Regions from separate parts of the Pseudomonas graminis genome, predicted to be linked through region 3. Evidence: riboswitches for the same ligand, from Rfam matches in the RefSeq annotation. Region 3 holds a riboswitch; each other region holds the start of a gene.
The links. Region 3 has a riboswitch for cobalamin ahead of FX982_RS18555 (ABC transporter substrate-binding protein). Riboswitches for the same ligand answer to the same signal wherever they lie in the genome.

Region 1 (9,572 bases), 690 kb from region 3:
ATCCACGCGCTGACTGCCCGCCGCCCACACCGGACGCACCCCCATCAACGCCATGGCCTGAGCGATATCATCACCGCCGGTGCGCATGGTTGCCGTGCCCCACACCGAAAGACCCAGCTGACGGAGATAATCACCATGGTCCTGTAAGTGCCTCTCCAGCAACAGATTCGCCGACTGGAAACCAATGCGCCACGCGGTCATGGTCGGCAGGTTTCTTACGTCCACCGAGAAGAAATTGCGCCCGGTGGGCAACACGTCCAGCCGTCCGCGACTGGGGGCGCCGCTCGGCCCGGCCGGGACGAAACGCCCACTTAGCGCGCTGAGCAGGTTGGACATCTCTGCAGGACCACAGGCGTCAAGGCGCGGGATCACGACTTCATGCAAAGACTGAATTACATCGAGCAAGCTGTTGTTTTCAAACCGATTACTGGGAGGAACGCCACTGGCAATCTGCTCAATCATCTGCGCAGCCAGCAGCTCCAGTCGCTCGCGGGTATCACCGGCCGTGCGCCAGGGTTCAGCACTGACCTCATGTAATACATGAGGTTTTTCGCCGGTCCACGGCGCGCCGAGGTCACAGTCCAGCGGGTCGAAATCCAGTGCCAGCGCCTGACTCAAAACGCGCAACAGGCTCGCCTGACCGCCGCGACCATCGCCGCGAGGCACGCGCACCATCGCCAGCAGCGTGTCGATGCGCAGCCGTCCAGTGGGCGACTCGCCGAAGACGTGCAGGCCATCGCGAATTTGCGACTCCTTGAGGTCACACAGATAGGTGTCCAGGCGCGGCAACCACACGGCGGCATCGGCATCGATGCTGGTGTCCCCGTCCATCGCCAGCTCGCGGTCGATATGTGTCTCGCGCACCAGCCGGAGAATGTCCTTTTGCAGCTCTCGGGCACGGCGCGGGTCGAGCAGCTGCGCTTCGTAATATTCGTCCGCCAGCAGTTCAAGGTCGCGCAGCGGCCCGTAGGTTTCGGCGCGGGTCAGCGGCGGCATCAAGTGGTCGATGATCACCGCCTGGGTGCGGCGCTTGGCCTGTGCGCCCTCGCCCGGATCGTTGACGATGAACGGGTAGATATTCGGCATCGGGCCGAGGATCGCGTCCGGCCAGCAGTGTTCGGACAGACCAACGCCTTTGCCCGGCAGCCACTCCAGATTGCCGTGCTTGCCGACGTGGATGACGGCATGGGCGCCATAGCGTTTGCGCAGCCAGAAGTAGAACGCCAGGTAACCGTGTGGCGGCACCAGATCAGGATCGTGATACACCGCGCTGTGATCGACGTTGTAGCCCCGCGCCGGTTGGATGCCGACGAAGGTCATGCCGAAACGCAGGCCGGCGATCATCATCCGCCCGTCGCGACACATGGGATCGGTCTGCGGCGCGCCCCACCGAGCCATCACGGCATCGCGATTGGCCTCAGGCAACGCCTGAAACGCCGCCAGGTACTCGTCCATGGCCATGCTCTGATGGCACGGCCGCTGATCGAGGCTGTCCGGGTCATTGGTGACACCGCCAAGCAGCGCATGTATCAGCGCAGTGCCGGTTTCGGGCAAACCTTCGACCGGGTAGCCCTCGGCCTGCATCGCCTTAAGGATGTTCAGCGCGGCCGCCGGCGTGTCGAGGCCGACGCCGTTGCCGATGCGCCCGTCGCGGGTCGGGTAGTTGGCGAGAATCAGCGCCACGCGCTTGTCGGCGTTGGCCGTGCGGGCCAGCAACACCCAGCGCCGGGCCAGTTCGGCAACGAAATCCATGCGCCCCGGCTGGGCGCGGTAGCAGACCACGTCGGACTGGCTGCGCTCGCTGTGCCAGGCCAGGTCCTTGAAGCTGATCGGCCGGCTGATGATGCGCCCGTCCAGTTCCGGCAGCGCGATGTGCATCGCCAGATCCCGTGGCCCCAGCCCTTGAGCGCTGGCCTGCCAGGCCGGTTCGTTGTCCTGGGCGCAAATGGCCTGAATGACCGGGATGTCCCGGCGAAACGGTCGTACATCCGGCGCTTCCGGGTTCGATTGAGCAAACCCGGTGGTGTTGAGAATGACCTCACACTCCACTTCGTCGAGCCAGTCTTGTATCGCGCTCATGCAGCCGGCTTCCTTCAGGCTGGCGACGGCAATCGGCAACGGGTTCAATCCCTGGGCCGACAAGCGCTCGCAGAACACATCGATGAAACCGGTGTTTGCCGCCTGCAAGTGAGAGCGATAAAACAGCACGGCGGCGACCGGCTGATCCGCGCGCCAGTCGGCCTGCCAGCGGGCCAAATCGGCGTAGGTGTTCTGCGGGTGGTAAATCACGGTGCGCGGCAAGGTTTGCGGCTCGACCCAGGGATAGTCGCCGCCCAGCCAGCGCGTGGCGATGAAGTTGAACAGCGCCAGCGCGTTGTGCTTGCCGCCCTGACGCAGGTAATGCCAGAGCCGATCAAGGTCTTCGGCAGATTCCGTGCTCAGGCCGCTCAGCTCGGGGTCCGGGCGATCGCAGCCGGGCACCAGAATCAGCTTCACCCCCTTTGCCGCCAGTTCCACCAGCCGCTCGACGCCGTAGCGCCAATAGCCGATACCGCCGTGCAGGGAAATCAGGATGACTTTGGCGTGTCGCAGCACCTCGTCGACGTACAAATCCACCGACGCATGGTTTTGCACCTGCATCGGATTGGCCAGGCGCAGGCTCGGGTAGTCACCCGGCAGTTGCTGCGCGGTTTCAGCCAGCAGGGCCAGGTTCGAGTCGGCGCTGCACAGGATCACCAGCTCGGCGGGGGTCTGGCCCAGGTCAGCGATGCTGTCGTCGGGAACGAAGCCGCCGGGCTGAGTGCGCAGCAGGTGCATGGTTAGCCTTTGATCCCTGAGAGTGCAGCGCGCAATTGCGCTTCGAGGACGCCGGCGTCCAGTTCCTGGCCGATCAGCACCAGGTGGGTTTCCCGGGCTTCGTCAGGCTTCCAGGCGCGGTCGAAATGCTTGTCGAAGCGCGTGCCGACGCCTTGCACCAGCAGGCGCATGGGTTTGCCGGGAATCGCAGCGAAGCCTTTGACGCGCAGGATGCCGTGCTGGACGACGGCCTGGGTCAGCGCGTCAAGCAACAGCGATTCGTCCGCCTGGGGCAGCGTAATGGAGATGGAGTCGAAGGCGTCATGGTCGTGATCATCGTGATCGTCGCCTTCGTGGTGATCGTGATGGGTCTTGCGGCCATCAATGTGCAGCTCGGATTCGGCGCCGAGCCCCAGCAACACGCTGATCGGCAACTGGCCTCGGTTCGCTTCGACGATCTTCACCGCTGGCGGCAACTCTTCGGCGACTTCCGCGCGCACCGCTGCCAGCGCATCGGCGTCGAGCATGTCGGCCTTGTTCAGCACGACCAGATCGGCGCTGGCCAGTTGGTCGGCGAACAGCTCGTGGAGCGGCGATTCGTGGTCCAGGTTCGGGTCGAGCTTGCGCTGGGCGTCGACCTGATCCGGGAACGCGGCGAAGGTGCCGGCGAGCACGGCCGGGCTGTCGACCACGGTGATCACCGCGTCGACGGTGCAGGCGTTGCGAATTTCCGGCCATTGAAAGGCTTGCACCAGCGGCTTCGGCAGGGCCAGGCCCGAGGTTTCGATGAGGATGTGATCGAGATCGCCGCGGCGGGCGACCAGCTCCTGCATCACCGGGAAGAACTCTTCCTGAACGGTGCAGCACAGGCAGCCGTTGGCCAGCTCGTAGACGCGACCGACGGCTTCTTCTTCGGTGCAGCCGATGGTGCACTGCTTGAGGATGTCGCCGTCGATGCCCAACTCGCCGAATTCATTGACGATGACGGCGATGCGTCGGCCTTCGGCGTTGTCGAGCATGTGCCGCAGCAAGGTGGTTTTGCCCGAGCCGAGAAAGCCGGTGACGATGGTGACGGGAAGTTTGGCCAGTGTTTTCATCGGTTGCCCTCAGGCGTGCGGCGGGGCAACGAGGACGAAAACAGCGCAGGGCCGGCCGAAGCAGGCGCGCGGTTCAATTCGCCACCGGATCACCCCGCCCGGTTGTAGTGGAATTCCTCGGCCGCTTGCAGGCGGTCCGATTCGAGGCAGGTCTCCTGGCTCACGGCGGCCGGTTACTGACAGGGATCGTCAGGCGACTGGCATTCATCGCGCCTTCCCGCTCGCGCAGTGGCTGTGCAATGAACCTGTCCGTTTACAGTTGCGGGGGCAGCTGCGGCTTGAAACCGCATTCCCTTCTTAGCGCCGGTGGCTTTCATAAAAGCGGCCGGCGAACCTCAAGTGCGCAAGGCTACGCAGTGACTGGAGGCCGGTCAATCGCGCTTTGCAGTGAGTGCCGCGCCAATTGACGCACCGATCGCTGCATCGATTGACCCATCGGCTGAAGGGTCGATTGACGAGCCAAACAGCCCGTGGTCTCCTACACACCTTGTAACGGGTGCCCTTCACAGGGTGAAACGGGAAACCGGTGCGTGCAGACCTTCGGGTGTGTATCAGTCCGGTGCTGCCCCCGCAACGGTAAGCGAGTGAAGAGTCAGATCCACTGTGTCGGCAGCGATATGGGAAGGCGATTCTTGAAGGCACGACGGCCGTAACGGCTGATGCATGTGCCCCTCGCGAGCCCGGAGACCGGCCCGACAACACACCATAACAACCCGCGGTGGGCGGGCGCTGTTGAGCACTGCCGGCATTCGCCTGCGGTGTCTTTGCGCCTTTCCGTCCGCTGAAACCACTTCAGAGGGAAGCGCCATGTCCATCAGCACACCCCGCCAGACGTCCGGCACCACCAACACCACAACGGCCGTGACTGCCACGCAGAGCCAGCGCCTTGTTGCCGCCGTCAGCGCGATGTTTCTCGGCGCATTTCTGGTGTACTTCGCCGGTTTCTCCCACATCGATGCGGTGCACAACGCGGCACACGACACCCGTCACAGCTCCGCCTTCCCTTGCCATTGAGACCTGCCGCCATGTTCAAGCGAATTGCGCAAACGGCCGGGTTCACCGGACTGCTCGCCGCCCTGTTGTTGACACTGCTGCAGAGCTTCTCGGTCGCGCCGTTGATCCTGCAGGCGGAGACCTACGAAAAGGCCCCGGCTACCGAGATGCACGAGCACACCGACGGTGCGATGGCCGGTCACGTCCATGACGCCGAAGCCTGGGAGCCTGAAAACGGCTGGCAGCGCGTGCTGTCCACCACGGGGGGCAATCTGGTAGTCGCGGTCGGTTTCGCGCTGATGCTGGCGGCGCTGTACACCTTGCGTACGCCGACGAGTGCTCGCGAAGGCGTGCTGTGGGGATTGGCCGGTTATGCCGTGTTTGTGCTGGCGCCAACCCTCGGCTTGCCGCCCGAACTGCCCGGTACCGTCGCGGCGGACCTGACCCAACGGCAGATCTGGTGGGTGGGCACTGCCGCCTCCACGGCTGCAGGGTTGGCGTTGATGGTGTTTGCCCGGCACTGGCTGTTGAAGGTTGTCGGCGCAATGATTCTGGTGGTGCCGCATATCGTCGGCGCCCCTCAGCCGGCGGTGCATTCGGCACTCGCCCCGGAAGCCCTTGAAGCGCAATTCAAGATTGCGTCGCTGCTGACCAACGCGGTTTTCTGGATTGCCCTGGGCTGGATCAGCGCCTGGTTGTTTCGGCGCAATGAAGCGACCGCGACGCACGTCGGTTTGAAGCCTGCTCTGTGAATGAAGTGCGCGATCGGCCACTGTGGGTGGTCGGTCTGGGCTGCCAGCGCGGCTGTTCGGCGCTGGAGCTTCGGCTGTTGATGGAGGATGGTTTGCGGGAGTGTCGTCTTGAGCTGGCAGACGTTGCCGCCATCGCCTCCATTGACGACAAGTCGGATGAGGAAGGATTGCTGGAGCTGGGTCGTGGGTTGGGCCTAACGATCGGGTTCTTCAGCGCCCGTGAGCTGGCAACTTACGAGTCCCAACTGAGCCATCGCTCGGACATCGCCTTTGAACGCACCGGCTGCTACGGCGTGGCGGAAAGCGCGGCGTTGGCGATGGCGACGCGGTTGACCGGCTCGCCCGCGACCTTGGCCATCCCCCGCCGAAAAAGCCCCCATGCGACATTTGCTCTGGCAACCGCGATCTAATAGGACCGGCCAACCCTTGTAGGACCGGCTTTAGCCGGGAAGGCATTAATAGTCACGCTGCAAATTTGAGGGTGTACATCCAGGCCCCTTCCCGGCTAAAGCCGGTCCTACGGACACACCGCGTACCCTCGTAGGACCGGCTTTAGCCGGGAAAGCGTCAGGCGCCACGCTGCAAATTTGAGGGTGTACACGCTGGCCTCTTCCCGGCTAAAGCCGGTCCCACTGGACCGCATACAGCCATCCAAACAGTGCTCAAATGAATTCCAATCAGGACACTCCATGACTGTTTTTTTCATCGGCGCCGGCCCTGGCGATCCAGACCTGATCACTGTCAAAGGCCAGCGGCTGATCCGCTCCTGCCCGGTGATCATTTACGCCGGCTCCCTGGTGCCAGAAGCAGTGCTGGAAGGGCATCAGGCGATCCAGGTCACCAACAGCGCTCCATTGCACCTTCAGCAGATCATCGATCTGATGAAATCCGCTCATGCGCAAGGCCAGGATGTGGCGCGTGTTCACTCGGGCGATCCGAGCCTGTATGGCGCCATCGGCGAGCAGATCCGCTGCCTGCGCGAGCTGCAGATCCCCTTCGAAATCATTCCCGGCGTCACTGCCACCGCGGCGTGCGCTGCGTTGCTTGGCACGGAGCTGACGCTGCCGGACATTTCCCAGAGCGTGATCCTGACCCGCTACGCCGACAAAACCGACATGCCCGAAGGCGAAACCCTCGGTGATCTGGCGCAGCATCAGGCGACCATGGCGATTCATCTGGGCGTGAATAACCTCGGCAAGATCGTCGCCGAGCTGACCCCGCACTACGGCGCCGATTGCCCGATTGCCGTGGTGCACCGCGCCAGCTGGCCGGATCAGGACTGGGTCACCGGCACGCTGGCGGACATCGAGGAAAAGGTGCGGATCAAGGGGTTCCGCCGCACCGCGCTGATTCTGGTGGGACGGGTGCTGGGCAACGATGTGTTTAGCGAATCATCGCTGTATCGCGCGGGCCACGCCCATGTGTTCAGGCCCTAGCGTGCGCCTCTGGACCTTGGCGAGCGCCCACAAAAAAGCCCCGAACCCGTCGGGGCTTGCTTGCCACGCCATCACTTCTCAGTAATACGCGTTTTCTTTCTGGGTGTGGTCAGTCACGTCACGCACACCGGTCAGCTCGGGTATGCGCTCCAGCAGGGTGCGCTCGATGCCTTCCTTGAGCGTCACATCCGCTTGGCCGCAACCCTGGCAACCACCGCCGAACTGAAGAATGGCGACATTGGCCGCATCCTCTTCCACCACCTCGATCAAGGTCACCTGACCGCCGTGGCTGGCGAGCCCCGGGTTGATCTCGGTCTGCAGGTAGTAATTAATGCGTTCGTTAATCGGGCTGTCGGCGTTGACCATCGGCACCTTGGCGTTCGGCGCCTTGATGGTCAACTGTCCGCCCATGCGGTCGGTGGCGTAATCGACCACGGCATCGTCCAGAAACGCTTCGCTGAATGCGTCGATCCAGGCGGTGAAGCTTTTCAGGCCAATGGCCGTGTCTTCGGATTTCTCTTCGCCTGGCTTGCAATAGGCAATGCAGGTTTCAGCGTATTGGGTGCCAGGCTGGGTAATAAACACGCGGATGCCGATGCCGGGCGTGTTCTGCTTTTCCAGCAGATCAGCCAGGTAATCGTGGGCGGCATCGGTAATCGTAATAGCGGTCATGAAAATTCCTCGCAGACGTGGGGCGCAGTTTACGCCAATCAACTGCGCCTGACAAAGCCCTAGTAATTTAGTCGGGTAAGCGCCCCATCCACTACCCGGCGCCTGTCACGACAGCGCCGCCTCCTTGCTCGCCCTTCTCTGGTCCAGCCAGCCCTTCATGCGCCGGTACAGCCCCTTCTCGATCCACTCATAACTGAGCCACGCCCCGAGCGCGATGACCGGCACGCAGACGGCGAAGACCAGGTAAGGGTTAACGCCGTAGCGCTCGCTCACCAGCCATCCCGCATAGAGCACCAGCACGTGGAGCAGGTAAACCGAGTACGAACAGTCGCCCATGGTTTTCAGCAGGCGGTAGTTGCGCAGATAGGGTTCGAGGGAGATGCAGGCGACGACGATCACAGCGCTCGGCAGGCCCCAATTGATGATGCGTGGCGCCGGTTGCAGGTGGTCGATGGTGAACAGCGCAGCGCCGATTGCGATCAATGGCAACCACAGCCTTTCGCTGATCCAGCCCCGGCGGTACATCACACCCACGAAGATGCCAAGCAGGAACTCATACACGATGTCATTGGCATAGAACCGGCTGACCAGCCCGGAGCGGCCCAGCACGTCGGTAATGGCAAACAGTGCCGCCGCCAGGATCAGTGGGCGCAGCCGTTGCTGAAACAAGAAGACCATCGAGAACAGCACGTAAAACAACATTTCGTAATTCAGCGTCCAGCCCACGTTCAGGGTGGGATAGAGGCCGTAACCGCCAGGGTTTTCCGAAGGGATAAACAACAGCGACAAGACGAAGCTCTGCCAGTCGACCACCTGATGGGGCAACAGCGGCTGAGCGACGACCACAAGCAGGCCCATCACCAGGGTGTACAGCCAATACGCGGGGACGATGCGAATCACCCGGTTGAGCATGAAGCGGCCAGCGGGAATGTCCTTGTCCACGGTGGAAAGGTAAATGACCAGACCGCTGATGACGAAAAAGACGTCGACGCCGACCGCGCCTTTTTCAGTGAAAAAACGGCCGACCGGCCCACTCGGATGGAAGTCGAAAAAAATCTGCATGAAGTGGTGACACACAACAGCCCACGCGGCGAGTGCCCGCAGGGCCTGAACCGAAATCAACATCTGCAACCTCTTGCTTCGTCTGGATTGACCTTCAATCCCACACTCAAAAAGAGCGGGTGCCGAAGAGCGACTCCCAACGTCCGACTTCAAACGTTGCAAAAAGGTTCGGCTTCACTGACGGGCTGCATAATGGCTGCGCGCCATGTTTTATAAGGGTTTCAGCGTTTGGGGCAGTGTCAGTGGGGCCATTCCGCGCTAACCATGGGTTTGCACGTAGGACGCGATTACAGATCCGACGACGATCCCCAACATGAACATAATTCATGTAAATCCCGGAATGATTTAAATCCGCGCAGGTTTGCTATTATTTCGCACCTTTCAGCGCCATCTTATTTCGTACTTTTTCATCCGGGTAACCTCATGTCAGATCGCAGCGCGCGTCTTCAAGCACTCCAGCAGGCTCTTCAACAGCGGATCCTGATCCTCGATGGCGGCATGGGCACGATGATCCAGAGCTATCGGCTGGAGGAAGAAGACTACCGCGGCAAGCGTTTCGCCGACTGGCCGAGCGACGTCAAGGGCAACAACGACCTGTTGATCCTGACCCGGCCCGACGTGATTGGCGCGATCGAGAAGGAGTACCTCGACGCCGGTGCCGACATTCTCGAAACCAACACCTTCAACGCCACCCAGGTGTCCCAGGCCGACTACGGCATGGAGGCGCTGGTGTACGAACTGAACGTGGAAGGCGCACGCCTGGC
Region 2 (9,572 bases), 1.6 Mb from region 3:
GGAAGCAGGGAAGGGTGAATGTTCAGCAGGCGGCCATGGTAATGGCGCACGAACCCGGGCGTGAGGATGCGCATGAACCCGGCGAGCACGACCAGCGACGGCTGAAATGAATCGATGGCTTCGATCAGCGCCGCATCGAAGGCCTCGCGACCTTCGTAGCCGGTGTGATCGAGCACGCGAGTGTCGATCCCGGCGCGGGCGGCCCGCTCGAGCCCGAAGGCATCGGCGCGGTTGGAAATCACCGCACGGATGCGCGCAGGGCTCGCGCTGTCCTGAAAGCTGTCGATCATCGCCTGCAGGTTACCGCCGGTGCCGGACAGCAGCACCACCACGTCACAGGGTTGGGGCATGTCAGGCATTAATGAGCCTTGACGTTCTTCAGCTCGACTTGTGCAGCGCCTTCGGCAGCGGTGCCGATCTGGCCGATGACCCACGGCTGCTCGCCGGCTTCACGCAGGGCGTTCAGCGAGACTTCAACGTGTTCCTGGGCAACACAGATGACCATGCCAACGCCGCAGTTCAGCACGCGGTGCATTTCGTGCTCATCCACGTTGCCATTTTCCTGCAGCCAGTCAAACACCGCCGGGCGGGTCCAGCTCGCCACGTCGACGATGGCCTGTGCGCCTTCAGGCAGCACGCGCGGAATGTTATCCAGCAAGCCGCCGCCGGTGATATGGGCCATGGCTTTTACCGCGCCGGTGTCTTTGATCAGCTTGAGCAGTTGCTTGACGTAAATGCGGGTCGGCGCCATCAGCAGTTCGGTCAGGGGCTTGCCGTCGAGCTGGATGGTGTCGATGTCGGCACCCGACACTTCGATGATCTTGCGGATCAGCGAGTAACCGTTGGAGTGCGGACCGGAAGAGGGGAGCGCGATCAGTGCGTCGCCTGCAGCAACCTTGGAGCCGTCGATGATCTCGGCTTTTTCCACGACGCCGACGCAGAAACCGGCCAGGTCGTAGTCTTCGCCTTCGTACATGCCGGGCATTTCAGCGGTTTCGCCGCCGACCAGGGAGCAGCCGGCCAGCTCGCAGCCCGCGCCGATGCCGGTGACCACTTGGGCGGCGGTGTCGACGTTCAGCTTGCCGGTGGCGTAGTAGTCGAGGAAGAACAGCGGCTCAGCACCGCAGACCACCAGATCGTTGACGCACATGGCCACCAGGTCGATGCCGATGGTGTCGTGTTTGTTGAGATTCAGTGCCAGACGCAGCTTGGTGCCGACGCCGTCGGTGCCGCTGACCAGCACAGGCTGCTTGTAGCCGGCCGGGATTTCGCACAGAGCGCCGAAGCCCCCGAGGCCGCCCATCACTTCCGGGCGCTTGGTGCGCTTGGCGACGCTCTTGATGCGTTCGACCAGCGCTTCACCGGCGTCGATGTCTACACCGGCGTCTTTGTAGCTCAGGGAGGGTTGCTTGCTCATGATCCAGGCCTTTAAGGGGGGGATTCGGGGTAACGACCGAGTGGCAACGACGCGGGGCCTTGTCATCGCCGGTCTGCGAAGGCGCGCGATTTTATCAGGGTTGGGCGCAAGCGGCCATCCTTGGGCCGACGGGCAGGACGACCGTGAAGAAAAAATAACCGGGTTTATCCTGCCGCACCCGTTCGTCGCCGCAAGGATCCGGTGTAACGTTGGCGCCTGAGTGAGCGATTCGGCTGCACCTGCGGTCTGAGTCGGTTCATTCAAGTTTATGCAGCTATTTATAGCGTTGCCTTTTTTACCCAGCGGGAATCCTTCATGCGTCCACCTTCATTCATGCGCCTAAAAAACTGCCTGTTCGTGGGTTGCCTCTCATTGATGAGTCTGCCGGCGCTCGCCGAGACGGTGAACACGCTTTATCAGGTGCGCGAGCCCGTCAGCGGCCAGACCCCGGACGAGAAAACCCGTGCCACCCAGGCCGCGCTGGAAACCCTGGTCATCCGCCTGACCGGCGACCCCAAGGCGGTGCAGAACGGCGGCCTTGCCGAGGTGCGCAAGGACCCTCAGCAAATTATCAGCCAGTACGGTTATGACGCCGGCCCACCCGAGACCCTGCAGGTCGACTTCGACCCGGCGAGCACCGAACGTGCGATGCGTCAGGCCGGGCTGTCGTTGTGGGGCTCCAACCGCCCGGTGATCATGGCCTGGTGGCTGAACGACGCGACTGACGGTGCCAATCTGGTCGGTGACGGCCAAGCCTCTGCCGAACCTCTGCGCCGCGCCGCCCAGCATCGCGGTCTGCCGTTGCGTCTGCCGCTGGCCGATCTGGGTGAACAAGGCATCGGCAACGCCAAGACCCTCGACGGCAACGACGTCGGCCCGCTCAAAGAGGCTTCCGAGCGTTACGGCTCTGACGCGATTCTGGCGGTACACGCGCAGGAAAACGGCGGCCAGTGGCAGGGCAAATGGCACCTGTGGCTGGGCGACAAGATGGAGCAGGGCAGCGCCAGCGGCGCGAGTTCGGCTGACCTGGCCGACGCGGTGCTGTTGGCGGTGAGCCAGCGTCTGGCGCCGCGTTTCGTGGTCAAGCCGGGTGCGTCGACCGGCATGGTGCTGGATGTGCAGGGCATGAATCTTGAACGCTATGCGCAGCTGTTGCGCCTGCTCGAACCGTTCGGTGGCCGCCTGAAATCAGCCGACGGTGATCGCGTCGCTTTCGACGTCAGCGGCAGCCCCGATCAGTTGCGGTCCCAACTGTCGCTGGCGAAGTTGCAGGAAGTGCCGGCCAGTGAACTCGCCAGCGCGCCGGTCACCGCCGCGCCCGTTGCTGCGGACGGCACGCCGGCAGCACCGCAGCCGCCTGCTGTTTCCGACAGCGCATTGCACTTCCGTTGGTGAACAGGTTCATAACGACGTTGCGCAAAGCACATCATCTTGGGGAAAGAGGCAGTAATGACTGATACGCGTCGTTGGTTCTGGCTGGGCGGGGTTGTCCTGGTCTGTTTGTTCGTCTGGCTGCTGCATTCGATTCTGACGCCGTTCCTCGTGGCTTTGCTGCTGGCGTACATGGGCGATCCGCTGGCAGACCGGCTGGAAAAGCTGAAAATGTCCCGCACCATGAGTGTGGTGACGGTGTTCCTGTTGTTCACCCTGATTTTCATGGGACTGCTGTTGGTGCTGGTGCCGATGCTGGCCAAGCAGCTTTATCGCCTGTACGAACTGGCGCCGCAGATTCTCGACTGGCTGCAGCACACCGCCATGCCGTGGACGCAGGCCAAGCTGGGCCTGGCCGACGGGTTCTGGAAGTTCGACAAGGTCAAGGCAGCGATCTCGGAGCACATGGGTCAGACTGGCGACATCGTCGGCATCGTCCTGTCCCAGGCCACCACCTCGACCCTGGCGCTGATCGGCTGGCTGACCAATCTGGTGCTGATCCCGGTGGTCTGCTTCTACCTGCTGCGTGACTACGACGTGATGACCGCCAAGGTCCGCAGCCTGTTGCCGCGTCACCGCGAGAAGAAGATCGTCGCCCTGGCGGACGAGTGCCATGAGGTCTTGGGCGCGTTCATTCGTGGTCAGTTGCTGGTGATGGTCGCGCTGGGCGTGATCTACGCCGCCGGGCTGATGCTGGTCGGGCTGGAGCTGGGGCTGTTGATCGGTGTCATCGCCGGCCTGGCGGCCATCGTGCCGTACATGGGTTTCGTGATCGGCATCGGCTCGGCGATTCTGGCGGGTTTCTTCCAGTTCGGCGGCGACCTGTACCCGATGCTGGGCATCGTCGCAGTGTTCATGGTCGGTCAGGCGCTGGAAGGCATGGTGCTGACGCCATTGCTGGTAGGCGACCGCATTGGCCTGCACCCGGTCGCGGTGATCTTCGCGATTCTGGCGGGCGGCGAGCTGTTCGGCTTCACCGGCATCCTTCTGGCGCTGCCGGTGGCGGCGGTGATCATGGTGTTGGTGCGCCACGTTCATGACCTGTACAAGGATTCGGATATCTACGGCGGTCTGGACGACCCGGATCTCTGATTCCCGCGAATCAGGATGCGTACCGGCGCGCGGTGCTCACCGCGCGCCTCCTTTCTCGGCGGGTTTTGCCCGTATTCCCCAGTGATACCAGTGACCTACGCAAGCCTTTGATTTTGCTGGCGGTCTGCCGCATTGTGCGGCCAGCCCTGCGGGTATAGACTTTGCGCACTTTTCACAGAGGCCATTTGGCGGTTCGTCTCGAACCGTTCAGCCAGCATGAAACCAGTTCAGCTGCCCCTGAGTGTGCGTCTGCGTGATGACGCCACCTTCATCAATTACTATCCAGGCGCCAATGCCGCTGCACTCGGCTATGTCGAGCGGCTGTGCGAAGCCGAGGCTGGCTGGACAGAAAGTCTGATTTATCTGTGGGGCAAGAACGGGGTAGGGCGCACGCATCTGCTGCAGGCCGCCTGCCTGCGTTTCGAACAGATGGGCGAGCCGGCGGTTTACCTGCCGATGGCCGAGTTGCTCGATCAAGGCATCGGCCTGTTCGATCATCTGGAGCAGTACGAACTGGTGTGCCTCGATGACTTGCAGGCGGTGGTCGGCAAGCCTGAATGGGAAGAGGCATTGTTCCACCTGTTCAACCGCCTGCGCGACAGTGGCCGACGCTTGCTCATCGCCGCTTCATGCTCGCCTCGGGAGCTGCCGGTCAAGCTGGCGGACCTGAAATCACGGCTGACCATGGCGCTAGTGTTCCAGATGCGCCTGTTGTCCGACGAAGAAAAACTCCGCGCCCTGCAATTGCGCGCGTCCCGCCGGGGGCTGCACCTGACCGATGAGGTGGGGCATTTCATCCTTACCCGCGGCAAGCGCAGCATGAGCGCGCTGTTCGACCTGCTTGAACAGCTCGATCAAGCCTCTCTCCAGGCCCAGCGCAAGCTGACCATTCCTTTCCTCAAAGAAACCCTCGGTTGGTAAGCGCGTCCGTGATCGATCCGGCCCTGGTGCTGCAAACCGCAGCGGCCTTGCGCCACGCCACCCGTATTCTGATCATCACCGGCGCCGGCCTCTCGGCTGATTCGGGTCTGCCAACCTATCGCGGTGTCGGTGGACTGTATAACGGCGAGACCGACGACGGCCTGCCCATCGAAATGGCCTTGTCCGGCCCGATGCTGCGTCGTGATCCCGCGCTGTGCTGGAAGTACATCGCACAATTGGGCAGCGCTTGCCTGGGCGGGCGTCCCAATGCGGCGCACTACGCCATCGCTGAATTGCAGCGACGCAAGCCGGAATGCTGGGTGTTGACGCAAAACGTCGACGGCTACCATCGCGCCGCAGGCAGTCCACCGGAAAGGCTGATCGAGATTCACGGCCAGTTGGCGCCGCTCTACTGTCAATCTTGTGGCGCCGAGGATCCGCAGTTGAGCGAACATCTCAACCGGTCATTGCCACCGCTGTGTCCCCGCTGTACTGACGTTCTGCGGCCATCGGTGGTGTTGTTTGGGGAGATGTTGCCAGAGTTGGCACTGAACGTGCTTGAGAGGGAGATGGCAAAAGGCTTTGACGCTGTGCTCAGCATCGGAACCACCGCCAGCTTCCCGTACATTCATGAGCCAATGCTGCGCGCTCGGGTGATGGGAGGCTTTACTGCCGAGATAAACCCCTCGCCAACCGATCATTCCGCGCACATGGATGCGTTTCTGAGGTGTAGAGCCTTAGAAGTGATGGACGACATCGTAAGTCACATTTGTTTCGATTGAATTTGCAAATGGGTACGATAGAGGGCATAGTCTCGGCTTCTTTACACTTCAGCCACGGTCGTGCACATGCTAAACCGCTTCGCACCCCTCGTGCCTCTCGCACTCGTAACGCTGTTGTTCGGCTGCGCGGCCCAGATGCCGACGTCGCAACAACAGTCGCAAAGCCCCCAGTTCCGGGACTCTGCCACTGCTCAATCCGCTACCAAGCGCGTCGACTACGCCTCTTCCGTACTGGATGACGAAGTCGCCACCGAAGACGAGCTCGCTCAGTTTGCCGACAACAAGCCGTACCGCTTGCCCGTTCTGGCTGACAGCATCCTCGAACGCGGCAAATCCTTGATAGGCACTCGCTATCGCTTTGGCGGCACGTCGACCACCTCCGGTTTCGACTGCAGCGGTTTCATCGGTTACCTTTTCCGTGAAGAGGCGGGCATGAGCCTGCCGCGGTCTTCCCGCGAAATGATCAATATCGATGCCCCCCTCATCAAGCGCAATGACCTCAAGCCGGGCGATCTGCTGTTCTTCAGCACCGCCGGTCGCGGTCGTGTCAGCCATGCGGGCATCTACCTGGGTGATGACCAGTTCATCCACTCCAGCAGCCGCCGCAGCGGTGGCGTCCGCGTCGACAGCCTCGACGATGCCTACTGGGCCAAGACCTTCATCGAAGCCAAACGGGCACTGGCCATGGCACCCTCATCGGTACCTGAAACCACCACCGCGATGACTTCGACTACCATCAAGCGCCAACACCGTTAATTCCGGGCGCGCAAAGGGTTCGACCCTCTTGCGCGCAACCCCGGCTCTCGGCAAAGTAAGCTGCACCCCGCACAGGTTGTCGTGTTTATGTCGTTAACGGTTCGCCTGATGGTTGCCTCTCTGGCTGTGCTGCTGGCCGCGTGTTCCAGCACGCCACCGCCCGCTCCGCGCAAGGTCGTCTACCGGCCTGTGGTTTCCGCTCCTCCCCAGTTTTCTTCACCGCTCGCCGACGATGTCCTGTTGCGCGCGATCGGCCTCGTTGGCACGCCTTATCGCTGGGGCGGCAACACGCCTGATTCGGGTTTCGATTGCAGTGGCCTGATCGGCTACGTCTACCACGATGCGGCAGGGATCACCTTGCCGCGGTCGACGCGGGATATGATCACCCTGCGCGGTCCAGACATCGATCGCAGTCAGCTGCAGACCGGTGATCTGGTGTTCTTCGCCACCAGCGGCGGTTCGAATGTCAGCCACGCCGGCATCTACGTTGGAGAAGGAAGGTTCGTCCACGCGCCGGCCACCGGCGGCACGGTCAAACTCGACAGCCTCGACAAGCCCTATTGGCAAAAAGCCTGGCTGAACGCCAAACGCGTTATCCAGCCATCGAACCTCGCCAGGCAATAGTCGCTTCTGAGGCAATGTGTTCATGGGCTGTTGCTGCATGAACACCTGTGCATTTCAGGGCGAAATCCCGTAAACCCGTGGGCGCTCTGCCCACGGTTCGATTGACGCTCCCCAGTCAACCCTCTAACCTTCGCGCCATGTTTCAGGTGCCCGGGACTTCGTTGGTCCACAGGGTGAAACAGGGAAGCCGGTGCGATTGCTCGTGCGATCAATTCCGGCGCTGCCTCCGCAACGGTAAATGAGTCTGGGCCACGCACGATGCCACTGTGTTCGCTGAACATGGGAAGGCGCATGGCCTGCCACGCTCGTGGCAACTCATGAGTCCGGAGACCGGCCTGATCCATCGAACAGCATCACGGAGGGCGATGCTCTGCTGCAGGCCGGCCTTGTCCGGTGCCTGCTGACAGTCTTTGCCCGTGCCCTCCGTCTGCCACACCTGCCCTCAAGCGGAGAGCTGAGATGAGCGAATCCCCTGAACGTGACGAACGCCACCTGGCGCGCATGCTGCGCAAAAAGGCGGTGATGGACGAGCGCATTTCCAGCGCGCCGAATGAATGCGGATTGCTGTTGGTGCTGACCGGCAACGGCAAAGGCAAGAGCAGTTCGGCGTTCGGCATGCTCGCCCGCGCCATGGGCCACGGCATGCAGTGCGGCGTCGTTCAGTTCATCAAAGGCCGCCACAGCACCGGCGAAGAGCTGTTCTTCCGCCGCTTCCCTGAACAAGTGCGTTACCACGTGATGGGCGAGGGCTTCACCTGGGAAACCCAGGACCGCCAGCGTGACATCGCCGCCGCCGAAGCCGCCTGGGCCGTGACCCGGGAGATGCTCAAGGACGCCTCCATCGGTATGGTCGTGCTCGATGAGCTGAACATCGCCCTCAAGCACGGATACCTGGACCTGGAGCAGGTGCTGAGCGATCTACAGGCGCGCCCGCCGATGCAGCACGTGATCGTCACCGGTCGCGGGGCGAAGCAGGAATTGATCGACCTGTCCGACACCGTGTCCGAAATCGGCGTGGTCAAGCATGCCTTTCAAGCCGGCATCAAGGCCCAGAAAGGCATCGAACTGTGAGTGAGCGTCAACCCCGGCACTGCCCGGCAGTGCTGATCGCAGCGCCGGCCTCCGGCCAGGGCAAAACCACCGTCACTGCCGCACTGGCCCGTTTGCACCGTAATCAGGGGCGCAAGGTGCGCGTGTTCAAATGTGGGCCGGACTTTCTCGACCCGATGATTCTTGAACGCGCCAGCGGCCATCCGGTGTACCAACTGGACATGTGGATGATCGGCGAGGACGAAAGTCGGCGCCTGTTATGGGAAGCCGCTGCCGATGCCGACCTGATCCTCATCGAAGGCGTCATGGGCCTGTTCGACGGCACGCCCTCCAGCGCCGACCTGGCGCGGCGTTTCGGCGTGCCGGTGCTGGGCGTGATTGACGGCACCGCCATGGCCCAGACCTTCGGCGCACTGGCGCTGGGTCTGGCGCGCTATCAGCCGGATCTGCCGTTCGCCGGCGTGCTGGCCAATCGCGTCGGTACGGTGCGCCATGCGCAGTTGCTGGAAGGCAGTCTGACCGAAGGCCTGCGCTGGTACGGCGCGCTGTCGCGGGAGACCGGCATTGAGCTGCCGAGCAGGCACCTCGGGCTGGTTCAGGCGAGCGAACTGAACGACCTGGACATGCGCCTCGACGCTGCCGCCACCGCGCTGGGCAGCACCTGCGACGCCACCTTGCCGCCGGCCGTGACTTTTACTGCACCCGAGTTCGTGCCGGCTGAACCGCTGTTGGCCGGCGTGAAAATTGCCATCGCCCACGACGAGGCGTTCGCGTTTTTCTACGGCGCCAGCCTGGACCTGCTTCGGGAGATGGGCGCAGAACTGTCCTTCTTCTCGCCGATCCGCGACCGCCAATTACCCAACGCCGACAGCCTGTATCTGCCCGGTGGCTACCCGGAATTGCATCACACCGCGCTGGCGCAAAACCACAGCATGCTCGCCGCGATTCGCGCGCACCACGCCGCCGGCAAACCCTTGCTCGCCGAATGCGGCGGCATGTTGTACCTGCTCGATGCCCTGACCGATGTCGACGGCCAGCGCGCCGAAGGGGTGGGCTTGCTCAAGGGTGAAGCCGTGATGCAAAAGCGTCTGGCAGCCCTGGCCCTGCAATCGGTCGAATTGCCGGAAGGCACCCTGCGTGGTCACACCTATCACCACTCCCTGACCAGCACCGAACTGACCCCTATCGCCCGCGGCCTCAGCCCCAATGGCGGGCGCGGCGCCGAGGCGGTGTACCGCGAAGGGCGCATGACCGCGTCGTACGTGCACTTTTACTTCCCCTCGAATCCCCAGGCGATGGCGGCGCTGTTTTTGCCATGAGCCCGCTCCCATGACTGACCACACCTTCACCGATCCCGAACGCGCCGCCGTTTACCGTGCCATCGCCGAGCGTCGCGACATGCGCCACTTCTGCGGCGGCACGGTCGCGCCCGAGTTGCTGGCCCGCCTGCTCGAAGCCGCGCACCACGCGCCGAGCGTCGGATTGATGCAGCCGTGGCG
Region 3 (9,572 bases):
GATCGGCGGGCTGACTTCCGACGCGCTGTATCGCCGGGGCTGGAGCCTGACCGCCGCGCGCAAGACCTGCATCGTTGGCGGCATGCTGATGTCGTCGAGCATTTCCCTGTCGGTGTTTGTCGACAGTACCTGGGCGATGCTCGGCTTTTTCAGCCTGGCCTATGCCAGCCTGGCGTTTGCCGGCGCGAGCATCTGGTGCCTGCCGGCTGACGTGGCGCCGTCTCCGGCCCACGTGGCGTCGATCGGCGGGATACAGAACTTCGCGTCGAACACCGCCGGCATTTTCATCACCACCTTCACCGGCTTCATGCTGGTGATCGGCAACGGTTCGTTCACCGCGCCACTGCTGACCGCCGGGGCGTTTGCCCTGTTGGGGGCGTTCAGTTACCTGTTTATCGTCGGCAAGATTGAGCCGTTTTCGACCACGCCGGAGGATGCAGCGCCTCTGGATGTGTCGGCAGCCGCCCAGCGCACCTAAGTGCTGAGCCGGATGCGGACGTCACTGGTGCGGTGTGCCCACTGACGCTTTCCCGGCTAAAGCCGGTCCCACAAGTCGGTGTTCCCGCCAGTCCCATTGAATGCGCGCGGATGGTTTAGTGGGACTGGCTTTAGCCGGGAAGAGGCCAGTGCAGGCACCGTTACTCTTGCGGCGTGATTGATGGTTTCCCGGCCGCATCCGCTTCACACCCCTTCAGCTTTCACCGCCGCGCGAATCGCCTCCAGCAGCATCTGACACGCCGGGTTGTCGTTGTCCGACCGCCAGACCAGATGCAGCTCACTCTGCACCCCTTCACCCAGATCGATATCGCGGAACGTCACGCCCTTGAACACCACATTGGCGGCGCAGCGCGGCACCAGCGCCAGGCCCATGCCGGCATTCACCAGCGCCAGAATGGTCAGCGACGAACCCAGCCACTGCACGTACTCGGGCGCCACTTGCGCCGAGCGAAACATGCCGGTGAGCAGTTCGTTGAACGGCGGATAGGCCGAGTGCGAGTACATCAGGAAGGGCTGCGCGTCGAGGTCTTGCACGCTGATGTTCCGGGCGTTCGCCAGCGGGTGACTGCTAGGCACCGCCAGCACGAACGGCTCACGGACCAGGCATTCGGTCTCATAACCGGGCTGCAGCAGCGGCGCCCGCACGATGCCCAGATCGATGCGCCGGGCGCGCAAGGCTTCGTGTTGCTGGTAGGTGTTCAGCTCGGTCAGGGAGATTTTTACGTGGGGCTGGTTCTGCCGGGCTTCGGCGATCACCCGCGGCAAAAACTCGTACACCGCGCTGCCGACGAAACTGATGGTCACCGAGCCGATGTCACCCTCGGCAAAGCGTCGCGCCGCAATGGCCGCCTGATGTGCACGTTCCAGCAGCGTCTGCGCTTCGATAAAAAACGCCCGGCCCGCCGCGGTCAACGCGACGCTGCGGGTGTTGCGGTTGAACAGCTGAACGCCCAGCGAATGCTCAAGCAACTGGATCTGCCGACTGAGCGGCGGCTGAGTCATGTTCAGGCGTTCGGCGGCGCGGCGAAAGTTTAGTTCGGTGGCGACGGTGGTGAAGCAGCGCAGCTGGGCAAGCTCGAACATTGATCTATTCCGGGTATCAATCAACAGTCAATCTAGATTAGACGGGAACAATGCGCCGGTCCATGATCGGTTCATCACCTGCATTTCCCATCCCAAAAAAAATCACAAAGACCGGGAGTCGCACCTTGAACCGCACAGTTCCCCAGAGTGAACCCATCGGCGGCGCCGATCCCACCGTACTGGCCCGCGCGGCCGCGAAGGTGAAGCGTCATGCGTTGCCGTTGTTCGTCATCATGTTCATCGTCAACTACATCGACCGGGTCAACATCGGCTTCGTCCGTAGCCACATGGAAACCGATCTGGGCATCGGCGCGGCTGCCTACGGGCTCGGCGCCGGGCTGTTCTTCGTCGGCTACGCGCTGTTCGAAGTCCCGTCGAACATGCTCCTGCAACGCTTCGGCGCCCGCGCCTGGCTGACGCGCATCATGTTCACCTGGGGCGCAGCGGCGATGGCCATGGCCTTCGTGCGCGGTGAAACCAGCTTCTATGTGTTGCGCTTCATCCTCGGCGCGGCAGAAGCAGGGTTCTTCCCCGGCATCATTTACTACTTCACTCAGTGGCTGCCTTCGAGCGAACGCGGCAAGGCCATGGCCATCTTTCTCAGCGGCTCCGCCATTGCGTCGGTGATCTCCGGGCCGGTGTCCGGCGCGCTGCTCGGCGTCAGCGGCCTGAACCTGCACGGCTGGCAGTGGATGTTCATCATCGAAGGCTTTGCTTCCATCGCCCTGTGCGGATTCGTCTGGTTCTGGCTGCAGTCCCATCCCCGCGAAGCCAAATGGTTGAGCGAAGAAGAGAAGGGCGCACTGATCAGCGCGATCGACGCGGAACAACGCGCCCGTGAAGCGGCTCAGGTGGTCAAACCGTCCATCTTCAAACTGCTCGCCGACCGGCAGATCATGCTCTTTTGCTTCATCTACTTTTCCGTGGCCCTGACCATCTACGGCGCGACGTTCTGGCTGCCGAGCATGATCAAGAAGATGGGCAGCCTCAGCGATTTCGAAGTCGGCCTGTTCAACTCGATCCCATGGATCATCTCGATCATCGCCATGTACGGCTTCGCCGCGCTGGCCGCTCGCTTCAAGCATCAACAGGCGTGGGTTGCGGTCACCCTGGTGATTGCCGCGTGCGGGATGTTCATGTCCACCGTCGGCGGGCCGATCTTCGCCTTCGTCGCCATCTGTTTTGCTGCCATCGGTTTCAAGGCAGCTTCGGCGCTGTTCTGGCCGATTCCCCAAGGCTATCTGGACGCGCGCATTGCGGCGGCTGTCATCGCGCTGATCAATTCCATCGGTAACCTCGGCGGCTTCGTGGCGCCCACGGCGTTCGGTTTTCTCGAGCAGAAAACCGGCTCGATTCAAGGCGGCATGTACGGCCTGGCGCTGACCTCGCTGGTGGCGGCCGTGGTGATCTTCTTCGCCCGCACCACGCCCAAAGGCGACCCGCACCGCCCCAAGCCTGAAGACGCTGCAACCCTTCGTACAGCGACCTCGCTCAGCTCAACTCCAAGCCTGAAACCCTAAGCTCACACCCTGATTGACCGGGAGAAGTCATTTGAAAATCACACGCGTCACCGTCACCCCGATTGCCTTCCGCGATCCGCCGTTGCTCAACGCCAGCGGCATCCATGAGCCCTTTGCCCTGCGCTCGATCATTGAAGTGGAAACCGACAACGGCTACCTCGGGCTGGGCGAAAGCTACGGCGATGCACCTGCGCTGGCGATCCAGCAGCAGTTGCAGAGCCAGTTGATCGGCATGGACCCGTTCAACCTCAACCACCTGCGCGCGGTGGTCAAAGCGACCGTTGCTGCAAACAAGCCAGCGAGTATTGCCGGGGCTGAACTGGCGCCGGGCTCCCACGCCAGCAAGGCGGTGAGCAATGCCTATTCGGCGTTCGAAGTGGCGTTTCTGGATGTGCAGGCACGTTCCATGAACCTGCCACTGGTTGACCTGCTGGGCGGTGCCGTTCGCGACCGCGTGCCGTTCAGTGCGTACCTGTTCTTCAAATACGCCCAACACGCCGATTCGCCCTACGCGCCGGACAGCTGGGGAGAAGCGCTGAGCGAAGAACAGATCGTCGCCCAGGCGCGCCGCATGATCGAAGCCTACGGCTTCAAGAGCATCAAACTGAAAGCCGGCGCGCTGGACCCGGAGCACGAAGTGGCGTGCATCAAGGCGTTGAAAAAGGCATTCCCGGGCTATCCGCTGCGCATCGACCCCAACGGCAACTGGTCGCTGGAGACCTCGATCCGCATGGCCGGACTGCTCGGCGACGACCTGCAGTATTACGAAGACCCGACGCCCGGGCTGGAAGGCATGGCCGAACTGCACAAACGCACCGGCCTGCCGCTGGCGACCAACATGGTCGTCACCGACTTCGACGAATTCCGCCGCAGCGTCGCACTGAACAGCGTGCAGATCGTCCTCGCCGACCACCATTACTGGGGCGGCCTGCGCGACACCCAGGCGCTGGCAAAAATGTGCGATACCTTCGGCCTCGGCGTCTCCATGCACTCCAACTCCCACCTGGGCATCAGCCTCATGGCCATGACCCACGTCGCCGCCGCCGTCCCCAACCTCGACTTCGCCTGCGACACCCACTACCCGTGGCAAGAACCGGACGAAGAAGTCATCAAAGGCGGCAAACTCCCCATTATCGACGGCTGCGTCCACCTCACCCGCGAGCCCGGGCTGGGCCTTGAACTGGACTACGACCAACTGGGCAAACTCAACGACCAGTTTCTAACGTGCGGCATTCGCCAGCGGGACGATGTCCGGCAGATGCAGAAATACAAACCGGAGTGGAGGGCGGTGAAGCCGCGGTATTGAAGTTGGGGGAGAGCGCTGGATGGGTGGTGTTCGAGGAACCGCATTCGCGAGCAAGCTCGCTCCCACAAGGAGGGTCCGAACCGAAGAATCCGCCGGCGCCTGGACTGGCCTCTTCCCGGCTAAAGCCGGTCCCACTAATAGACCGCGCGCGCCTGTAGGACCGGCTTCAGCCGGGAAGCTTTTGATCTGCTCTTGATCTGCTTTTGATCTTCGTGCACAAAAAGCCCAGTCACCGCCAATCGCGACTTGGGTGCAGGCTGAACGCAGGCCTCGCGGAGTGGGCCGAGCGGCATGGATGCCGCGAGAGCCGCCCCCCGCCATGGATGGCGGATGGCGGCGGGCCCACGGAGCGAGACCGGAGTGAAGGAACCCGACGAAGTCGGGCCAAACCGAGAGCAAGCACCCTTGGTTACTTGGGGTGCTTTTCCAAGTAACTCGCCGAAGGCGAAAACGAGGCCGTTAGGCCGACGCCGTTGATCCTGGCGCCCTCAGCCGCAACATACGAGCCCCGTCAAACGGATCAACCAACCAATGCCCCCGCACCCCAAAAACGTCACCCAACAACTCCGGCGACAACACCTCAAACGGCGAACCCAGCGCCACCAACCGCCCGCCATCCATCACCGCCAGACGATCACAGCCCAACGCCTGATTCAAATCATGCAACGCCACCACCGTCGTCACCGGCAAACCCTGCACCAGCTGCAAAATCGACAACTGCTGCTGAATATCCAGATGATTCGTCGGCTCATCCAGCAACAACACCTGCGGCCGCTGCGCCAAAGCCCGCGCAATATGCCCGCGCTGCTGCTCCCCACCCGACAACGTATGCCACGACCGATGCACCAGAGGCTGCAAACTCACATCCGCAATTGCCTTCGCCACAATCCCGTCATCCATCTCGCCCCACGGCGCCAGCGCCGACAGCCACGGCGTACGCCCCAGCTCAACCGCCTGCAACAGACTGATCGAATCGCCGGTCTGGGCATGCTGCTCCACCACCGCGACCTGCCGCGCAATGTCCCGCCGGCTCAGCGCCGACAAGCGCTTCCCGCCCAGGCGAACTTCGCCCTGAGACGGCGCCTGAATCCCCGCTAGCAACTTCAACAGCGTCGACTTTCCCGAGCCATTCGGCCCGACGATCCCCAGGTTTTCCCCCGGCCGAATCGCCAGGCTCACGCCACTGAGCAGTGGCGCGCCCTTGACCGAATAACTCAGGTCACTGCCTTCGAGCATGGCGCCGGGCACCTCCTGACTCGCATTCATCGAGGACGATTCCCGCGGACCAGAATCATGGCAAACACCGGCGCGCCCACCAGCGCAGTGATCACCCCGATCGGCAACACCTGACCCTTGATCAGCGTGCGCGACAGCACATCGGCGGCGATCATGAACAGTGCGCCGATCAGGGCGCTCAAGGGCAGCAACCGTGCATGGCGCACGCCGGCCACCAGGCGCACCGCATGGGGAATCACCAAACCGACGAAGCCGATGGAGCCGACAATCGACACCATCACCGCCGTCATCAGCGCGGCAGTGAGGATCAGCACGGCCTGCACCCGGCGCACCGGAATGCCCAGCGATGCGGCTGAATCGGTGCCAAACGTGAACGCATCCAGCGCGCGCCGATGCCACAGGCACACCAGCAAGCCGAGCAACACGAACGGCACTGACAGCGCCACCGACGACCAGCGCACGCCGCTGAGATTGCCCAGCAACCAGAACATGATCCCGCGCGCCTGTTCGGCATTGGCCGACTTGGTGATCAGGAAAGACGTCAGGGCGTTGAACAGCTGGGACCCGGCAATGCCCGCCAGAATGATCTGGCCGGCAGCGGTCTGACCACGGGAGGAGCGGGCGAGCAGGGCGACCAGCGCGAACGCGGCGATCGCACCGGCAAACGCGCCGGTCGAGAGAGAAATCGTACCGGCGCCGATGCCGATGATCGCCACCAACACTGCGCCGGTCGACGCGCCGGCGGAAATGCCCAGCAAGTAGGGATCGGCCAGCGGATTGCGTAGAAGCGATTGCAAGACCACGCCCGACACCGCCAGCCCTGCGCCGCAGGTGGCGGCAACGATGGCCCGAGTCAGACGGTAATTCCAGACGATGCCCTCGTCGATAGGGTCGAGAGGAAAACCCGCGGCCCACAGCTTGTTGGCCAGCACCTGAACGATTACCGGCAGGCTGATTGATGTCTCGCCGATCGCCACGCCCGCCAGCACCGCCAACGCCAGCAAAGCGAGGGCCCAGGCACCGTGGCCGAAGATTCGGACGACGCTTGAAGAGGGCATGCTGAATGACGTCATTGCGCTTGAGTGGCCTGGGCCAGTTGCTCGATGCCGTCAAACAGCCGCACGCTGGACTCCATGGCGCTGGCGTCCATGAGCACGATGCGATTGTTTTTCACCGCGTCCATGTTGCGGGTGACAGGGTCGGAGCGGAGAAACGCCAGCTTCTTCTCGTGATCGTCGGCCGGGAAGCGGCGGCGGTCCATCCGCGCGATGACCAGCACCGTCGGGTTGGCCTTGGCGATGGTTTCCCAGCCCACGGTCGGCCATTCCTCATCGGAGTCGATGACATTGCGCATGCCGAGGGTGTCGAGCATGAAATTGGGAATGCCCTTGCGCCCGGCCACGTAAGGGTCGACGTTGATGTCCGGGCTTGAAAACCAGAACACCGCCGAGACGGGCGGATTGGCATGGGCTTTCGCCTGCGTCACCGCCTGGGCCAGCCGGGTTTGGTAACCCGTGATCAAGTGCTCGCCACGGTCCTGCACGTCGAAGATCTGCGCCAGCTGACGCAGGCTTTTGTACAGGGTGTCGATGCGGAAGGCTTCGAGGCGCGTGCCGTCGGCGCCCACCCGGTTGTTCTTGCCCTCGCAATCGGACGGCAGGATGTAGGTCGGGATGCCCAGATCGCGAAACTGCTCGCGGGTGCCGACGGCGCCCTGGGGCCCGACCATCCATTCAAACTGCACCGGGACGAAATCCGGGCGTTTGCCGATCACTGATTCAAAACTCGGCGCGTTGTCGGCCAGGCGCTCGATGCCGTTGTTGAGGGTTTGGTACTGGGGCAGCACGGGATTGAACCACAGCGACGTGCCGACGATGTTCGGACCCAGGCCGAGGGCGTAGAGCATCTCGGTGGCGGCCTGGCCAATGGTCACGGTTTTCTGCGGGGCGTGGGTGAAGGTCAGCGGTTCGCCGCAATTATCCACGGTCAAGGGGTAAACCGTCGAAGCAGCGAGGGCGGCAGTGGGCAAGGTCAGGGTGACGAGCAGGGCGGCGAGGCGGCGCAGCGGCATGAACAGCGATCTCCAGAAAGCCTGAATGCTTGGCGAAGCAGGCGCTGGAAAGTCCACCCGACGGGCGCCCCTACGATGAGGGCGAGCACAGCGTGCGCGAGCGACGCGCGAACGGGAGTCCTTCCCCGGACACCCCGCCGGTGAATGAATATGCTGGCCGGCAGGTCTCCTGACTGGCGCATCATTGCCATGCTTCGGCCTTCCCGGGGTCACCCAGTGGCAAACAGGAAGCAGGGCTCAGCGCCTACAGTTGCGGGGACAGTTCCGTCTCAGCGCGCAGCGCGCCTGGGGATTCCCTATTAATTCCGAGTGGAAACCGGCGGCGGGGATACTAAACGATTCGGCGGGTGGAGGCGAATGCGGCGGCGGTGTGGCAGAGGGCGGCCAAACACTTGGCAGTAACGGGAGCAGCGCTAAACCTGCGGGAGATGCAAAACCTGAAGGAGGTGCAAAGCCTGAAGGAGGTGCAAAACCTGAAGGAGGTGCAAAACCTGAAGGAGGTGCAAAACCTGAAGGAGATGCAAAACCTGTGGGAGTGACCGGGGTGGCGTTCCACCTTGCTCACGTAGAGGCCCGAACTTTCGCTAAATCTTCAGCGGCTGGAATGCAGTCTTCGCGAGCAAGCTCGCTCCCACAGGTTATACGTTCGCCTTCAATCTGCGTGTGCTGAACATTGGTCGTCTACAACTTAAACGGCCAACCGACGATCTTCTTCGGCCGTGGCGTCGCGTAGGTCCGCACTTTCGAGGTCTTCAACCCCAGACGCACCAGTGATTCCGCCAGTGCCACCGCCGCGGTCACGCCATCCACCACCGGCACGCCGGCGCGGTCGCGGATGAGTTGATCCAGCCCAGCCATGCCGCCGCAGCCCAGGCAGATCACTTCGGCCTTGTCGCGGATCACCGCTTCGATGGCCTGCTCAACGATGGCTTCGACCGCACGCTCCGGGAATTCCTCCAGCTCCAGCACGCCCATGCCGCTGGCCCGCACCGACGCGCAGCGCTCATGCACACCGGCCAGCTTCAGGCGGTCTTCGATCAGTGGCACGGTGCGGTCGAGCGTCGTGACCACGGCGTATTTATGCCCCAGCAACATTGCCAGGCTGGCCGCCGCTTCGGTGATGTCCACCACCGGCACGTCGAGTAATTCCTGCAATCCTTCGCGGCCGTGCTCGCCGTAGCCGGCCTGAATCACCGCGTCGTAGGGCCCTACGTAGGACATTACCCGGTCCATCACCGCAATGGCCGCCAGGTAACTTTCGAAATTGCCTTCCACCGACTCGGCGCCGAAGCGCGGGGTCAGGCCGATGATCTCGGTGCTAGGCGAGGCCACGCTGCGGGCCTGCTCGGCGATGGTCTCGGTCATGGATTCGGTGGTGTTGACATTGACGATCAGAATTCGCATGGACAGATCTCGCGCAGGAAACAAGGCCGGGCGTCTGGCCCGGCGTCGTTGCCCACGATATCAGTCTTTGCCCGGGACTGGCGCCTGCAGGGCAATGAAGCCCTGATCGCGCATGGCCTGCCAGAATCCATCCGGCACCTGAGCGTTGAGCGCGGTGACGTCTTCGATGATCCGTGACGGCCGGCTGGCACCCGGGATTACCGCTGCCACCAGCGGGTTGGCGAGGACGAACTGCAACGCCGCCGATTTGATGTCGACCTGGTACTGCCGGGCGATCTCCTGAATGTGCGCCACCTTGTCGAGCATCGCCGGCGACGCTTCCTGATACTCGAAATGCTTGCCGCCCACCAACACACCGGAGCTGTAAGGCCCGCCGACCACGAACTCGGCGTTGTGCTGGCGGGCCTTGTCGAACAGCCGTTGCAGCGGCTGGTCATGGTCGAGCAGCGAATAA

Region 1: another riboswitch for cobalamin. It lies ahead of cobW (cobalamin biosynthesis protein CobW); the one in region 3 lies ahead of FX982_RS18555 (ABC transporter substrate-binding protein).
Region 2: another riboswitch for cobalamin. It lies ahead of cobO (cob(I)yrinic acid a,c-diamide adenosyltransferase); the one in region 3 lies ahead of FX982_RS18555 (ABC transporter substrate-binding protein).

The regions. Positions count from the first base shown of each region.
Region 1 covers NZ_CP053746.1:4,829,986-4,839,557, forward strand. The annotation lists gene cobN (cobaltochelatase subunit CobN) at 1-2,817, opposite strand, end outside; gene cobW (cobalamin biosynthesis protein CobW) at 2,820-3,893, opposite strand; cobalamin riboswitch at 4,022-4,246, opposite strand; cobalamin riboswitch at 4,371-4,603, shown strand; gene FX982_RS21600 (CbtB domain-containing protein) at 4,701-4,907, shown strand; gene FX982_RS21605 (CbtA family protein) at 4,919-5,638, shown strand; gene FX982_RS21610 (cobalamin biosynthesis protein) at 5,635-6,048, shown strand; gene cobM (precorrin-4 C(11)-methyltransferase) at 6,328-7,074, shown strand; gene nfuA (Fe-S biogenesis protein NfuA) at 7,153-7,746, opposite strand; gene FX982_RS21625 (acyltransferase family protein) at 7,852-8,871, opposite strand; gene metH (methionine synthase) at 9,232-9,572, shown strand, end outside.
Region 2 covers NZ_CP053746.1:186,152-195,723, reverse strand. The annotation lists gene purN (phosphoribosylglycinamide formyltransferase) at 1-350, opposite strand, end outside; gene purM (phosphoribosylformylglycinamidine cyclo-ligase) at 359-1,417, opposite strand; gene FX982_RS00940 (DUF2066 domain-containing protein) at 1,751-2,812, shown strand; gene FX982_RS00935 (AI-2E family transporter) at 2,867-3,940, shown strand; gene hda (DnaA regulatory inactivator Hda) at 4,157-4,861, shown strand; gene FX982_RS00925 (NAD-dependent deacylase) at 4,870-5,643, shown strand; gene FX982_RS00920 (C40 family peptidase) at 5,710-6,399, shown strand; gene FX982_RS00915 (C40 family peptidase) at 6,487-7,023, shown strand; cobalamin riboswitch at 7,151-7,376, shown strand; gene cobO (cob(I)yrinic acid a,c-diamide adenosyltransferase) at 7,483-8,094, shown strand; gene FX982_RS00905 (cobyrinate a,c-diamide synthase) at 8,091-9,392, shown strand; gene bluB (5,6-dimethylbenzimidazole synthase) at 9,403-9,572, shown strand, end outside.
Region 3 covers NZ_CP053746.1:4,140,388-4,149,959, forward strand. The annotation lists gene FX982_RS18525 (MFS transporter) at 1-478, shown strand, start outside; gene FX982_RS18530 (LysR substrate-binding domain-containing protein) at 682-1,581, opposite strand; gene FX982_RS18535 (MFS transporter) at 1,815-3,101, shown strand; gene FX982_RS18540 (glucarate dehydratase family protein) at 3,133-4,407, shown strand; gene FX982_RS18545 (ABC transporter ATP-binding protein) at 4,867-5,673, opposite strand; gene FX982_RS18550 (FecCD family ABC transporter permease) at 5,670-6,701, opposite strand; gene FX982_RS18555 (ABC transporter substrate-binding protein) at 6,713-7,714, opposite strand; cobalamin riboswitch at 7,857-8,050, opposite strand; gene FX982_RS18560 (hypothetical protein) at 8,062-8,253, shown strand; gene FX982_RS18565 (aspartate/glutamate racemase family protein) at 8,396-9,118, opposite strand; gene FX982_RS18570 (aldo/keto reductase) at 9,179-9,572, opposite strand, start outside.